4 regions of the Labrys sp. LIt4 genome follow, and region 4 is predicted to be linked to each of the others. Evidence: predicted binding sites of a transcription regulator. Region 4 holds the regulator's gene; each other region holds the start of a gene.
What was found. The regulator PhoB, encoded in region 4, activates phosphate uptake and scavenging genes when phosphate is short. The targets are predictions, from matches to a motif close to TGTCATNNANCTGTCAT.

Region 1 (3,786 bases), on a different contig from region 4:
GAAAATCGTGCCGAAGGTGCGGACGAAGCAGGCAGCCGCCAGGGCTGCCGACAAGGCGAGCAGGGCTCCGACGGCCGGAACCAGCAGCTTGAGGCCCCATTGGGGGATCTGCGGGCTGAGCAGGATGGCCTGAAACGTCAGCCATTCGGAGGCAAAGCCGTTCAACGGAGGCAGGGCCGAGATGGCGACACAGGCGACCAGTACGACGACGCTTGTCACAGGCATACGGTGAATGAGCCCGCCCAATGCGTTGAGGTCGCGCTGCCCGGTTGCGGTCAGGACGGCGCCGGCGCCGAAGAACAGCACGCTCTTGAACAGCGTGTGGTTGAGGATGTGGAACAAGGCCGCCGTCATGGCCAATGCGGCGGCCGCATGAAGGCCATTGGCCTGAAAAGCCAGTGCCAGGCCGAGGCCGGCGAATATCAGCCCGACATTCTCGATCGTACTATAGGCGAGCAGCCGCTTGAGATCGGTCTGCATCAGGGCCTGGAGAATACCGAGGACCGCCGAGGCACCGGCAGCGGCCAGGATCGGGACGCTCCACCACCAATCCGGCGGGCCCAACAGGTCGAACACGATGCGGATGAAGGCATAGATCGCAACCTTGGTCATCACCCCGCTCATGAGGGCCGAGACATGGCTCGGCGCTGCCGGGTGGGCGAGGGGCAACCAGACATGGAGAGGTACCAGGCCGGCCTTCGAGCCGGCGCCGAGCGTCGCCAGAGCGAGCACCGTCGCGGTCACCGCCCCTGCCGGGACGTGATGGCGTATTTGGTCGAAAGCGTACCCCCCCTGGCTGCCGGCCAAGAGGCCGAAGGCCAGCAGCAGGACCAGCGAACCGAAACTCGCCATCACGATATAGACATAGCCGGCCTTGAGGTTGTCGTCCTCACGATGATGCGCGAGCACCAGTGCCCAGGAGGCCAGTGACATCATTTCCCAGGAAAACAGGAAGGCGAAGGCATCCGCCGCAAGGATGACGGCGTTCATGCCGGCCAGGAAAGCCGGGTAGAACGGCAATACGCGGGCCGGCTCGTGCTCGTGCTTCCCATAGCCCAGCGCGTAGAGGCTTGCAGCGGCAGCACCGAGATTGATGATGGCAAGGAAGAAGGCACTCAGCGCGTCGAGGTGAAAATTCGCGCCGATCCAGGGCAGGCCGAGCGGCAACCGCAGATCCGCTGCGGGGAGGCGCCCGAGCAATTGGACCAAGGCTGTGGCGAGCAGCATCAGGGACGCGCCCAGGCTCGCAGCATAGGTAAGAGACGTTGCGCGCGAGAGTCGGATTGCCGCAAGCGCCGCGAGTGCAATGGCCAACAGGGCCGCGACAGATCCCAAAGCGAGGGCAAGCATCATGGCTTCACCCCTCCATCCCGTTCGTGCCGGCGGCGTTCGGAATCTTGGGGGCGGATGGCTTCAGGCGCACGCCTCGTCCGCCTGCCGGACTGACGCTGTCCTCGCCGATCAGTTCGACACCGGCCGTCGACAGGGCCTCCACGAGCTTCATCAAGGAGTCGACATTGCCCCTGATGAGGCCCGAGCGCGCTTCCATGCGTTGGATCGTCGGCACGGAAAGGTCCGAGAGCGCGGCCAGCTTTCTCTGGTCGATGCCGAGAAGGGCACGGGCTGCCCGCAATTGCGCTGCAGTGATCATTACCTCAGGCTCACTGAGTGCCATAATTTATATATGATTTTCAGTTTAGTGCATATATATGACTATATCAACAGTTATTATTGATGTTTAATACCTCAATCGAAAGGGCGCGTCGGCGGGGGAGGCGCCATGCCTGTATCTCCCGTGAATGCCGGCAGTCCCCTCCTGGGGACTTCGTTCACCTTCGATGCGAAGCGGATGCAAAACTGGGCCGGGTCAATCCGATTCAGTGGCGTGTTGCGTCGTGAGGTGAACCGGCGAACGAACGGATGTGCGCATCACTCGAACATGGCCGCATCGCCGCCTGGTGCAGGATCGAAGCGGCCACCGCCCGGTGGAGGTCTTTCTCGACCAGACCTTTACGCGCAACGGTTTTCATCTATGACCGTTATGTGACAGGTCTGCAGCCGGAGTCGATGCATGCTCAGCTGGTTCAAGAAGCTTCTGCCGCGCGAAGACAAGTTCTTTCACTTGTTCGAGCGCCATTCGAAGACGGTCGTCGGCGCGGCGGAGGCGATGAAGGCAATGCTTGCAGGCGAGGGCGACATCGAAGCGCACTGCAGCCGCATCGTCGAACTCGAAGGCGAAGCGGACGAAATCACCCGCGAAGTGCTGCTAGCAACCCGCCGCAGTTTCATAACGCCGTTCGATCGCGGTGACATCAAGGACCTGATCCAGTCCATGGATGATGCGATCGATATGCTCAACAAGACGGTGAAGACCATTCGGCGCTTCGAACAGCATGCCTTCGAGCCTGGCATGCGGGAGATGGGTGTGCTGATCGCGGAGGCTGCGCATCTGGTGGCCGAGGCGATCCCGTTGCTCGCACAGATCGGGCCGAATTCGGCACGGCTCAGCGCGCTTGCCGAAGAGGTCACGCGGGTCGAGGACAAATCGGACGAGCTCTTCGAAGAGGGGCTGAAGAACCTTTTCCGCCTCAATGGCACCAACAATGCCATGGCCTATCTCATCGGCAGCGAAATCTATGGCGAACTGGAGAAGGTCGTCGACCGCTTCGAGGATGTTGCCAACGAGATCAGCGGCATCGTCATCGAGAACGTCTGATGGAAACAGCTCTCGCTCTGCCGCTCCTGGTCGGACTGATCGTCGTCGGGCTCATTTTCGATTTTCTCAATGGCCTGCACGATGCGGCCAATTCGATCGCCACCATCGTTTCGACACGCGTGCTGAGGCCGCAATATGCCGTGTTCTGGGCGGCATTCTTCAATTTCATCGCCTTCCTTTTCTTCGGCCTGCACGTGGCCGAGACGCTTGGTACCGGCATCATCGATCCCGGCATCGTGACGCCGGCGGTGATCTTTGCCGCGCTGATGGGTGCGATCGTGTGGAATGTGCTCACATGGCTGCTCGGTATTCCCTCGAGCTCCTCGCACGCCCTTGTCGGCGGCCTTGTAGGCGCGGGCCTCGCCAAGACGGGCGGAAGCGCCATCGTGTTCTCAGGCCTTGCCAAGACGGTCGCGGCCATCTTCCTGTCGCCGGCGATCGGCTTTTTCCTCGCTCTGGTGCTGATTCTGGCCGTGTCCTGGATCTTCGTCCGGCAAACGCCTTTCGCCGTCGATCGTACCTTCCGCGTCCTCCAATTCGTCTCCGCCTCGCTGTATTCGCTGGGCCATGGCGGCAATGATGCCCAGAAGACGATGGGCATCATCGCTGTGCTGCTGTTTTCGCAAGGCTATCTCGGTTCCAGCTTCTATGTGCCGTTCTGGGTCGTCTTATCCTGTCAGGCGGCGATGGCGCTCGGGACGTTGGCCGGCGGCTGGCGGATCGTGCACACGATGGGATCGAAGATCACCCGGCTCAATCCGATGCAGGGGTTCTGCGCGGAAACCGGCGGTGCCTTGACCCTTTTCGGCGCGACCTGGCTGGGCATTCCGGTGTCGACCACGCATACGATCACGGGCGCCATTGTCGGCGTCGGCGCGGCTCGCCGGGTCTCGGCCGTGCGCTGGGGGCTGGCCAGCAACATCGTCGTCGCCTGGGTGGTGACGCTTCCGGCCGCGGCCATCATTTCGGCGCTGGTTTACGTCCTGGCGTCACTGTTCGGCTAAGCACCCCCCAGCTCGGAGCCAGACGCGACGGCTCCCCCGGACCGCGCTTTAAGGAGAGGAGCACGC
Region 2 (3,786 bases), on a different contig from region 4:
CGTTCATGTCGCCATTGGCGAAGCGATAGCGCTTGGCCTTGCACAGGCGCACGCCATCGATGATCGAAGCATGGTTCAGACTGTCGGAGACGATGGCATCCTCGGCGCCGAGCAGCGGTTCGAACACCCCGCCATTGGCGTCGAAGCAGGCGGCGAAGAGAATCGCATCGTCCTTGTTGAGATAACGGGCGATGGTGCGCTCGAGTTCGCGATGCAGGGTCTGCGTGCCGCAGATGAAGCGCACCGAGGCCATGCCGAAGCCATGGCCGTCCATCGCCTGCTTGGCGGTGGCGATGATCTCGGGATTGTCGGCAAGGCCGAGATAGTTGTTGGCGCATAGATTGAGCATCGGCCGCCGTCCGGCCTCGGCGGCCACTTCGATGCGGGCGCGCTGCGGGCCGGCAATCTCGCGTTCGCTCTTCCACAAGCCGTCCCTGGCGATTTCCGTCAGGGTGGATTTGACATGATCGATGAGCGACATCGGGCGGCTCCCTTGTACCTGTTTGGGCTCACAGGCCTAAGCCAAAACCGACCGCGCTTCAAATGATGAGATCATGCCAAAAGCGGATGGCGCCCCGCTTCGGCCGGCCGCGAAGCGAGGCGCCACGATGACGGGCGACGTCCCTGGCCTTGTCGCCCACACTCGGGGCAAAAATGCTTCAGAACACGTTCGGCACATACATTTCCGAGGGTACGGGATGGCGCACATAATCCTCGTGGCGCTCCCGCTCGGGCAGGACGACCGGCGGATGCTCGACCTGGCCATAGGGAATCTGGCTGAGCAGATGGCTGATGCAGTTGAGGCGCGCGCGCTTCTTGTCCACGGCCTCGACCACCCACCAGGGTGCCTCGGGAATATGGGTGCGTTCCAGCATCACTTCCTTGGCCCTGGTATAGTCTTCCCAGCGCCGGCGCGATTCCACGTCCATCGGGCTCAGCTTCCACTGTTTGAGCGGATCCTGGATACGCATGTTGAAGCGGAATTCCTGCTCCTCGTCGGTGATCGAGAACCAGTATTTCAACAGGATGATGCCCGAGCGCACCAGCATGCGCTCGAATTCGGGCACGGAGCGGAAGAACTCCTCATATTCGGCATCGGTGCAAAAGCCCATGACATGCTCGACGCCTGCCCGGTTGTACCAGCTGCGGTCGAACAGCACCATCTCGCCGCCGGCCGGCAGATGGGCGACATAACGCTGGAAATACCACTGCGTGCGCTCACGCTCGTTGGGCGCCGGCAAGGCGGCCACGCGACAGATGCGCGGATTGAGGCGCTGGGTGATGCGCTTGATCACGCCGCCCTTGCCCGCGGAATCGCGCCCTTCGAACAGCACCACCACCCGCAGCTTGTGGTGCTGGATCCAGTCCTGCAGCTCGACCAGTTCGTGCTGCAGGCGGAAGAGCTCGCGGAAATAGATCTTGCGATCGAGCGTATCGCGCTCCTCCAGCTCGGGTGCATCCCCCAGAATGCGGTCGAGGCGTGCCTCTTCCAGCTCCAATTCGAGTTCTTCATCATATCCATCGGCGATTTCTTGCCGGATACGGTCGAGATTGGGTCTGCTATCCGCTGGCGTCGTCATGCGAATACTCCTTGCGAGAAGGCCGTTCCGATCGGCCAGGCATGTCTCGGGCGCCATAGGCCCATGCTTTCGTGAAGCGCGTAGTGCAGGAATATTTCAGTTATGTGACACGTCCGGCAAGCTCCTCGCCGGGCGGTCAGCCCGTCTTCAGCCACTCCACGGCGCGATGGGCGATGGCCATCACCGGGGCATTGGTATTGGCGCTGACGATCTCGGGCATCACCGAGCAGTCGAATACGCGCAAGCCCTCGACGCCGCGCACACGCAGCTGGGAATCGAGGACCGCCATCGGATCATCGTCCCGTCCCATGCGCGCCGTGCCGACGGGGTGGTAGTTGGTCTTGACCATACGCTTGCAATGGGCGTGCAAATCGGCGTCGGAAACCTTGTCGGCACCCGGCAGCATCTCATGGGAGATCTTCTCCTTGATCGGCGAAGTGTCAAGGAAGGAACGGGCAAAACGCAGGCCCGCGATCATCAGCCTGATATCCTCGGGATGTTTGAGGAAACCGCCGTCGACAACCGGCGGCTCGAGCGGATCCGCCGAACGCAGCCTCACCGTCCCTCGCGATTTCGGCCTGAGCAGGCAGGTGGTGAAGGTCACACCGTCGCAGGCGGTGACATCGGTGATGTCGCGGTCGAGATAGACAGTCGGCACGCAATAGATCTTCAGCGATGCATCGGCCTGCGGGTCGTCGGGATTGGTGAAGACGCAGGCCTCCACGCCCGTGGTGGTTACCGGCCCCCGCTTGCGCAGGAGATAGTCGAGGCCGTTGCGGATCATGTTCCAGCCCTTGTCCTGGCCGAAATAGCCGTAGCGACCGTTGGAGGCGGCGATCACCGGCACCTCGCAATGATCCTGCAGGTTCTCTCCCACCCCCGGCAGGTCAACCCGGGGCTTGATGCCGTGGCGCAGGAGATGGTCGGCCGGGCCGATGCCTGACAGCATCAGGAGCTTGGGCGTGACATAGGTGCCGGCGGCGAGGATCACCGTGGCGGCGGACGCTCTCTGGGTTCGGCCTCCCTCGACATAGTCCACACCCGTGCAGCGGTTCCCCTCGATGACGAGGCGCGTCACGATCGCTTCGGTGGTGATGGTCAGACGTTCGTCGCCGCGCACCAGCGGCAGGAAGGCATCCACGGCCGAGCAGCGGCGCTTCGTCGCCGGATCCATGGTGCCCTGCATGAGGCCCACGCCGCGCTGGCGTCCGGAATTGAAGTCGGGGTTGAGCGGCTCGCCCAGAGACGGAAGCGCTTCCAGGAAGGCCCTGGTCATCTCGCAGGTATAGAGCGGCCTGGTGACCTTGAGCGGACCGGCGGTGCCATGCACCGGCGTGTCGAGATCGGCATTGCCTTCCATTGCGATGAAATGCGGAAGGATATCGGCATAGCGCCAGCCTTCCGCCCCGTAATTGTCGGCCCAATTGTCATAATCGGCCGGCTGGCCGCGCATATAGACCATGGCATTGACCGAGGAACCGCCGCCAAGCACCCGCCCCTGCGGCACGATGGTCGCGCGCCCGTCGAGCTGGGGCTGGCGCTCCATCCTATGCATGGTGAGATAGGTGTCCTTGGCCAGATATTTCATGTAGCCGGCCGGCATATGCATGATCGGATTCATGCGGGCGGGGCCGGCTTCCAGCATCAATACGCGCTGGCCGAGATCGCGCACGAGCCGCATGGCTGTCACGCAGCCAGACGAGCCGCCGCCGACGATGATGGTGTCGTAAGTCATTGCGATCAGAACCCGCCCCAATTGTCAGACGAGTTCGTTGTGTTTCACAACTTTGGCAGGAGTGCAAACGGATTAGGCCTCGGACGCCGGCAGCCCCGCCCCCAGGGTGATCATCACGATCTCGGGCGGCACGCCGAAGCGCACCGGCAGGCCCGTCATGCCAAGGCCACCCGAGACGACGAGGTGGCGATCCCCCTCGACGATATGGCCATAGGCAAAGCGGTTGCCATAGCGCGAGGGAACATGAATCACTCCGATGCCGGGCAGGACCACCTGCCCGCCATGCGTATGACCGCAGACCGTCAGGCCAATATGATCGGGCACGTCGACGAAGATGTCCGGCTCATGCGCCAGCAGGATCGCCGGGGCGGCGTCGCCTACCTTGGCGAGCGTGCCCGGCAGGTCGTCGAGGCCGTAATTGCCGTCGCCGAGGCCGAGCAGCCAGAAGGGCCGCCCGTCCTTCTCGAGCCG
Region 3 (3,786 bases), on a different contig from region 4:
GGGCAAGCACCCGCCAGATCTCGCGCAGCGTATCGAGGGCGGAATCCGCCTCCTCGAGCAGATGGATGGCCAGCACGCGGTCGAGGCAGCCGTCCGCCAGCGGCAATTCGGTCTCCTCGACCAGCGCTGCGGCAAGCGGGCCGTTTTCAGGCCATTCCAGCACACCCTGCGTCGCCGGATTGAAAGAGACGACGCGTTCGGCCTCGTCCCGGAACATGGTGAGATAGGGGGCGGCAAAACCGATGCCGGCGACGCGCTGTCCACGCAGGTCGCTCCAGCGCGCCCGGATCTTGGTGGCGATCAGGCGACCGGCCACGATGCCAAGATTGGTCGAGTAGAAGTCGCGGAGATCGACGACATCGAGCGACATTGCAACCAACACCCACTTACGACAGCTGCAGGTCGACCCTGCAAACCGGAATGACGCCGCCCCGTGCCTTGCCAACTCCCGCCAGGACCGAGCGTCTCCGTGCCCTACCGATCGCGGGCACGCTGACAGTTGAAACCGTTCAGCCGGCAAGCGCAATAGAATGCGTGAGCCCTCTCCCATGCCGGGAAAGGGCTCACGGATCAATCGATCAAGAAAATCGGCGTCAGTTGGTCGCCGTAGCGCCCTGCTCGCCGCCCAGGCCCAGCCAGCGCTTGTAGAAGGGCTGCTCGGTCGGCGGATTGGTGATCGCCGGCGGCAGTTCGGCCATCTGCGCGGCCGGCAGTGCCGCCGCGGCCATCATCGGCTTGCCCGGCGTCAGCGTCTTTGCCTTGCCCGGCTTGGGCTTGGCATCGGGCACCGTGCCGGTCTGGATCGGATCGACCTTGATCGCCGCAACCGGCGAAGCCGGCTGCTCGGTCGGCGCAAAGCCAAGCCAGCGCGCATAGAAGGGCTGGCCTTCCGGCGCGGCCGAAGCCACCAGCTGGCTGGCCGGCGCACTGGAAGCAACCGGTGCAGCGGCCACCGCCACCGGCGTCTGCGGTATCGGAGCCGGCAACTTGCTGCCCATCAGGCGGGCATAGACGGCCTCCTGGCGCTTGGCGACAGCCTTGGGATCCGCCGCGCCCTTGATCGGCTTGCGGGCCACTGCGGCTTCCGAATAGAGCAGGCTTTCGGCTGCGGCATAGGTGACGCGATGGGCCGCATTCGCATCCGCTTCCGTCGCCGGGGCACCCGCGTCATTGAGCGCCACTTCGGTCACGTCGACGCGCGAATAGCTGAAGGGCCGATCCTTGCCGGGCACCGCCGACTGATCGACGGCACGCGCTGCGAACACCGGATTGGAACCGCCGTCCTGATAGATATAGTTGACGGCCTTGGTACCGGAGGCGATCAGCGCGGTGATCTTGGCATCGTCGCTGCGCCGCTTCTCGTAGACGGCGGCAGCCACGCTTTGGTTCGCCGGAGCGATACCGCACTCGGTCCCGCCATTGCCGTTGAAGACATAGCGGCCCTTGCAGACATCGACCTTCACCGTCTGCTTGGTGACCTCGAAATTGTCGGTGCCTTCCTTGAGATTCTGCCAGAAGCCGATATTCGGATTGCGGCGATTGCGGGCCATGTTCTCGGGCGTCATGCGGAAGGGCAGCGACTGCACCTGGAACGAAGCCTGGCCGCCCTGCAGCGCCTCGCGCGCCACGGCATAGATCTCGGCCACCTGCTTGTCGGTCATGGCAAAGCAGCCGCGCGAAGAGCAGGAGCCGTGCACCATGATGTTGCCGCCGGCGCGGCCGAGCTGACGATCGAAATTGTTGGGATAGCCGATGTCGAAGGACAGGTAATATTGCGAATTCGGATTGAGGCTGCTCATGCTCACGGCATAGAAGCCCTCGGGCACCTGCCGATCGCCCTCGCTCTTCTTCGGACCGAGCTGGCCCGACCAGCGGCAGACCGGATAGCTCTTGAGCAGGGCATAACGTCCACTCGATGTCTGCTTCCAGATTTCGAGTTCGGACTCCTTCTTGTAGATGCGCACCAGGATCGGCGCAGAACGCGCCATGCCCTTGGCCTGCATTTCGGCAATCAGCGCCTGCGGCACCGGGCTAGTCGAGCGAACACTTGCGCCATTCTGATTGGAACAGGCCGCCGCCAGCAAAAGAACCGGCACGGCCATTGCAATCTTGCGCATCAACTTGAAGTGAGCGGTCATGAACCAGTGAACCCGTGCAAAGTCAGTAATACAGACTAAGGGACATTTACAGTCAACGACCACTCGCCGCAAGTCGTGGGCCAATCGTGGTTACGCAACAGCGTGAACGAACTCTTAACGGCACAATGCCTGATTCCACGCCCTGCCGATAGGGGCCTTTCACCCGAAACTGGCTGGCGACCCTATAGATTTCCTCACCACTCGACAAGCATCGCCGCGACGAGACCTCGGACCGCACAGGACAATGGATTGCGGGATGGAGTCTTCGCCGCTCCCCCCGGGCGAACGAGCCGCCCCTATACTGCGTATGAAGCGGGCTGATCCTGAGCCTGCTCGCTGTCATGGACCTGTCGCACGCGCTGGCTATCCCTAGCGCAAAGCGCGTTCAGGGGGAACGCGCTGTCTTCCAGCTCTTTGTTTCGGCGCGTCTTTGCAAGTGCGGCACCTTCGCCAAACCGCGGGAGGCTCCAGTGACAAAGTCGGCTTCGCATCGCGAAAGGATTGCCATGCGCACGCTCCTCGCCGCTCTTGCGGTCACCACCATGCTGATCGGTCCCAGCCAGGCCGCGGGCATCTATCCTCTCGACCGCGCCACCATCCTGGCCGGCTCGCCCTTCGACTTCAAGGCCGAGTTCGCCGGCACCGTGAAGCCGGAGGATGTGCGCGTTACCGTCAACGGCCAGGACTACAAGGGTGTGTTCGGCAAGGACGTCGAGTTCATCGCCTCCGAAAAGGGCAAGGACGACAAGGATCTCGGCTCGGCGGTGCTGCTGCGCGGCCTCACCCTCGGCGTGCCCGGCACCTACAAGGTCGAAGTCTCGGCCGGCGGACAGAGTCGCAGCGTGACCTGGGACGTCTTCGGCACGCCCGCCACGCCCAAGGCCAAGAACATCATCTTTCTGCTCGGCGACGGCCTGACGGTCGCCAATCGCACCGGCGCGCGCATCATGTCCAAGGGCATGACCGAGGGCAAGGCCAATGGCCGTCTCAACATGGACGACCTCGACCACATGGCCTTCATCGGCACTTCGGCCACGGACGCCATCGCCACGGACAGCGCCAACACCATGTCGGCCTATATGACCGGGCACAAGACGGCGGTGAACGCTCTCGGTGTCTACGCCGACCGCACGCCCGCCACCCTGGATGATCCGCGTGTCGAGACTATCGCGGAGGCGCTGCGCCGCACGTCCAAGAAGTCGATCGGCGTGATATCCACCGCCGAGATCGAGGACGCCACCCCCGCCGCCGTGGTCGCCCACACCCGCAAGCGGGCCGACAAGGCAGAAATCGTCGGCATGTTCTACGACGTGAAGCCCGAAATCATCCTGGGCGGCGGCTCGGCCTATTTCCTGCCGAAATCGACCACCGGCTCCAAGCGCAAGGACGACAAGGACTATATCCAGCTCTTCAAGGATGCCGGCTACACTGTCGCCACCGACAAGGACAGCCTCGCCGCGGCTTCCGGCACCAATACCGGCAAGATCCTCGGCCTCTTCCACACCGGCAACATGGACGTGGCGCTCGACCGCAACCTGCTCAAGAAGGGCACGGTGGAGAAGTTCCCCAACCAGCCCGGCCTGGTCGACATGACCAAGACGGCCCTCGACCAGCTGTCCAAGAATCCGGAAGGCTTCTTCCTAATGGT
Region 4 (3,786 bases):
GAGCTCGAGGCGTTCTGCCTCAAGAACGAGATCGGCGTGACCAGCTATTTCTCATTGGCCAAGGGCTTTCTTTCCGGCAAATATCGCAGCGAAGCCGATTTCGCCAAGAGCAATGCGCGCGGCGGCGACATGAGCAACTACCTCAATGAGCGCGGGCTGCGCATCCTCGCTGCCCTGGATGCCGTGGCCGCGGCCAAGAACGCCACGCCCGCGCAGGTTGCCATCGCCTGGCTGATCGCAAGGCCCGGTATCGTTGCCCCGATCGCCAGCGCCACCAGCGTCGAGCAGCTTTCCGACCTGGTCAAGGCGACCGAGCTCAATCTCGGATCGGCCGAGATCGAGCAGCTCACCAAGGCGAGCGCATAATTTTAGCTGCGATGTCGAAAGCGAACGGTATGGCGCGTCATTGTCGAGCCGGCGCATAATGCGCCGGCGGACATAGGAGAGAACCATGCAGTTCGCTATTCTGATCTACAGTTCCGAAGAGGCCATGCAGAAGGTGGAGCCCGCCAGCAAGCAGGCGATGCTGGCAGCCTATCAGTCCTATACCCAGGCCCTGCAATCGGCCGGGATCCTGCTGGGCTGGAATCGCCTGCGCCCGACGGCGGCGGCCACCTCGGTGCGGATCGCGGATGGCAAGACCCAGGTGCTGAACGGCCCCTATGCCGATACCAGGGAACAGCTGGGCGGTTTCTACCTCATCGATGTGGCGGATCTGGATGCGGCGATCGGCTGGGCGGCGCGGTGCCCGAGTGCTGCCGTCGGCACCATCGAGGTCCGGCCGATATGGGATCCGAAAGACTACTGAGCCGGACGGCCCGGCCGGTGTCCTCAGCGCCCGCCGCCGCGCTTGCCGAAACCGTCGCGCGACGCAGCTATGGACGGCTCGTCGCTCTTCTGGCGGCGCGTTCCGGCGACATTGCGGGCGCGGAGGACGCCCTGGCCGACGCCTTTGCGGCAGCCCTGGAGCATTGGCCGGCGGGCGGAGTGCCTGCCAACCCCGAGGCCTGGCTGCTGACGACGGCTCGCCGCAGGCAGATCGACGCCGCCCGCCGCGCCAAGTTGCGCGGCGAGAAGGCGAACGAGGTTATCCACCATATCGAAACCCTCGCCTCGGGGCAGGGCGAGCGGCATGTCATTCCCGATGAGCGCCTGCGCCTGATGTTCGCCTGCGCCCATCCGGCGCTCGATGTGTCCGTGCGCGCGCCGCTGATCCTCCAGGCGACATTGGGATTCGATGCCGGGGCCATCGCCAGCGCCTTCCTGGTCTCGCCGGCGGCCATGAGCCAGCGGCTGGTGCGCGCCAAGCTCAAGATCAAGCAGGCCCGCATTCCCTTCAGCATTCCCGAGCCCGATGAGTTGCCCGGCCGTCTCGATGCGGTGCTGGAAGCCGTCTACGCCGTCTATGCCGAGGGCTGGGCCGATCCGGAGGGCGCCCAGGCTCGCGAGCGCAATCTGTCGGGGGAAGGCATCTGGCTCGGCCGGCTGCTGGTCTCGCTCCTGCCGGACGAGCCGGAGGTGCTCGGCCTGCTTTCCCTGATGCTGCATGCCGAGGCGCGCCGGGAGGCCCGCCGCGGCAGGTCGGGCGACTATATCCCGCTTGAGCAGCAGGATACGTCGCTGTGGAATGCCGTTCTCATCGAGGAGGCGGAAGCCCTGCTGGCTGAGGCCGGCCGATCCGGGCGGATCGGGCGTTATCAGCTCGAAGCAGCGCTGCAGTCGGCTCATGCGCATCGGCGCATCTGTGCAACCACCGACTGGGCGGCGATCGCGACCCTCTACGAGGCACTGGTGCTGCTGACGGCCTCGCCGGTCGCCGCGATCAACCATGCCGTGGCCCTGGCACGTCTGGATGGGCCGGAGGCAGGCCTTGCCGCGCTCGACGAGGTCGTTCGCGACCGGCGTATCGCCGACTACCAGCCCTATTGGGCGGCGCGGGCGGACCTGCTGGCGCGGGCCGCGCGGCCGCAGGACGCCCGCGACGCCTATTCGCGGGCGATCGGCCTGGAGAGCGACCCCGCCATCCGACGCTATCTGCAGCGGCGGCAGGCGGATCTGGGGGCGTGATCGCGGAGCGGGGGAGCAGGCCGGACACTGAGGCTCACCCTTACACCAAATCGCGAAATCCCGGCCCGTCATTGCGAGCAAGGCGAAGCAATCCAGCAACTCGCAGGCCTGGAGTTCGGGGCTCCTGGATTGCTTCGCTTCGCTCGCAATGACGTTCGATGAGTCGAATTCAAAGCGTACTGCTATTACTCTCTACGTCGCGCAGGCTTTGCGAAACGAAGCGAGTGGGCAATGCCCCGCAAACCGCCCTCAGGACTGCTTGGCGAAGGTCTCGTCGAAGGAATAGCCGGCGCCGCGCACGGTGCGGATCGGATCGATCTCGCGGGTGCGGTTCATCGCCTTGCGCAGACGCCCGACATGCACGTCGACCGTGCGCTCGTCGATATAGACGTCCCGTCCCCAGACGCTGTCGAGCAGCTGTTCGCGCGCGAACACCCGGCCCGGCGCCTGCATCAGGAATTCGAGCAGGCGGAATTCGGTCGGGCCGAGGCGGATCTCGCGATTGCCGCGATGGACGCGCTTGGTCTCGCGGTCGAGCGAGATGTCGCCCGCCTTGAGCAGGGAGGCGACATGGTCGGGCTTGGCCCGGCGCAGCAAGGCGCGCACGCGGGCCGACAGCTCGGGCACGGAGAAGGGCTTGACGACATAGTCGTCCGCGCCGGTGGCGAGGCCGCGCACGCGTTCGGTTTCCTCGCCGCGCGCCGTGAGCATGATCACGGGCAGGCGTTCCGTCTCCGGCCGCATGCGGATGCGGCGGCACAGCTCGATACCGGACAGGCCCGGCAGCATCCAGTCCAACAGAACCAGGTCCGGCACACTTTCGCGCAGGCGGATTTCGGCATCGTCCCCGCGTGCGACGCTGTCCACCTCATAGCCTTCGGCTTCGAGATTGTAGCGCAGCAGCAGGGTCAGCGCTTCTTCGTCCTCGACGATCAGAACTTTGGGAGGCATGGCCTATCCCTTGTTATTTAGCCGGCACAGGAAGGTCGACGAGATCGGTGCTGTTGTCCGCCTTGGGCCGCTCGCCGGCCGGCGATTCACCGGTCACGAGATAATGGACCGTCTCGGCGATGTTGGTGGCGTGGTCGCCGATGCGCTCGATGTTCTTGGCGCAGAACAGAAGATGGGTGCAAAAGCCGATATTGCGCGGATCTTCCATCATATAGGTCAGCAATTCGCGGAACAGCGAGGTGTACATCGCGTCGATCTCGCCATCGGAACGCCAGACGGAGAGGGCCTCGTCGACATTGCGCTGGGCGAAGGCATCGAGCACCTGCTTGAGCTGCTCGAGTACCAGATCGGCCATGTGATCGAAGCCGCCGAAGAGCTGCGTCGGCTGGATATGGCCATGGATCGCCACCACGCGCTTGGCGACGTTCTTGCCGAGGTCGCCGATACGCTCGAGGTCGTTGGCCACGCGCAGGGCCGAGACGATCTCGCGCAGGTCGAGCGCCAGTGGCTGGCGCTTGGCGATCACCAGGATGGCGCGGTCCTCGACCTGGCGCTGCAGCTTGTCGATCGCGGCGTCGAGTTCGATCACCGCCTTGGCGCGCTGGGTATCGCGCTTGAGCAGGGCCTCGACGCTGTCGGCTACGCTCTTTTCGGCATAGCCACCCATTTCGGCGATCATGTTGCGCAGTTCGCGCAGTTCCTGATCGAAGGATGTAACGATATGGTCGGACATGCCGCCTCCAAATGAATTCGACGCTGGCCGGGGAT

Region 1: a site for PhoB is predicted at 2,033-2,049, ahead of J8I29_RS29110 (DUF47 family protein). Genes of this name have one in related genera too.
Region 2: a site for PhoB is predicted at 1,674-1,690, ahead of ppk2 (polyphosphate kinase 2). Genes of this name have one in related genera too.
Region 3: a site for PhoB is predicted at 2,476-2,492, ahead of J8I29_RS24545 (alkaline phosphatase). Genes of this name have one in related genera too.

The regions. Positions count from the first base shown of each region.
Region 1 covers NZ_JAGIPY010000029.1:11,688-15,473, forward strand. Annotated here, with positions in the region: gene hyfB (hydrogenase 4 subunit B) at 1-1,353, opposite strand, end outside; gene J8I29_RS29105 (helix-turn-helix transcriptional regulator) at 1,358-1,651, opposite strand; gene J8I29_RS29110 (DUF47 family protein) at 2,072-2,716, shown strand; gene J8I29_RS29115 (inorganic phosphate transporter) at 2,716-3,720, shown strand.
Region 2 covers NZ_JAGIPY010000002.1:181,917-185,702, reverse strand. Annotated here, with positions in the region: gene J8I29_RS03805 (glycine C-acetyltransferase) at 1-481, opposite strand, end outside; gene ppk2 (polyphosphate kinase 2) at 660-1,580, opposite strand; gene J8I29_RS03795 (GMC family oxidoreductase N-terminal domain-containing protein) at 1,717-3,315, opposite strand; gene J8I29_RS03790 (metallophosphoesterase) at 3,388-3,786, opposite strand, start outside.
Region 3 covers NZ_JAGIPY010000017.1:94,430-98,215, forward strand. Annotated here, with positions in the region: gene J8I29_RS24535 (methyltransferase domain-containing protein) at 1-370, opposite strand, end outside; gene J8I29_RS24540 (murein L,D-transpeptidase family protein) at 594-2,138, opposite strand; gene J8I29_RS24545 (alkaline phosphatase) at 2,645-3,786, shown strand, end outside.
Region 4 covers NZ_JAGIPY010000001.1:25,660-29,445, forward strand. Annotated here, with positions in the region: gene J8I29_RS00100 (aldo/keto reductase) at 1-366, shown strand, start outside; gene J8I29_RS00105 (YciI family protein) at 452-808, shown strand; gene J8I29_RS00110 (DUF6596 domain-containing protein) at 826-2,067, shown strand; gene phoB (phosphate regulon transcriptional regulator PhoB) at 2,317-3,018, opposite strand; gene phoU (phosphate signaling complex protein PhoU) at 3,032-3,751, opposite strand; gene pstB (phosphate ABC transporter ATP-binding protein PstB) at 3,786-3,786, opposite strand, start outside.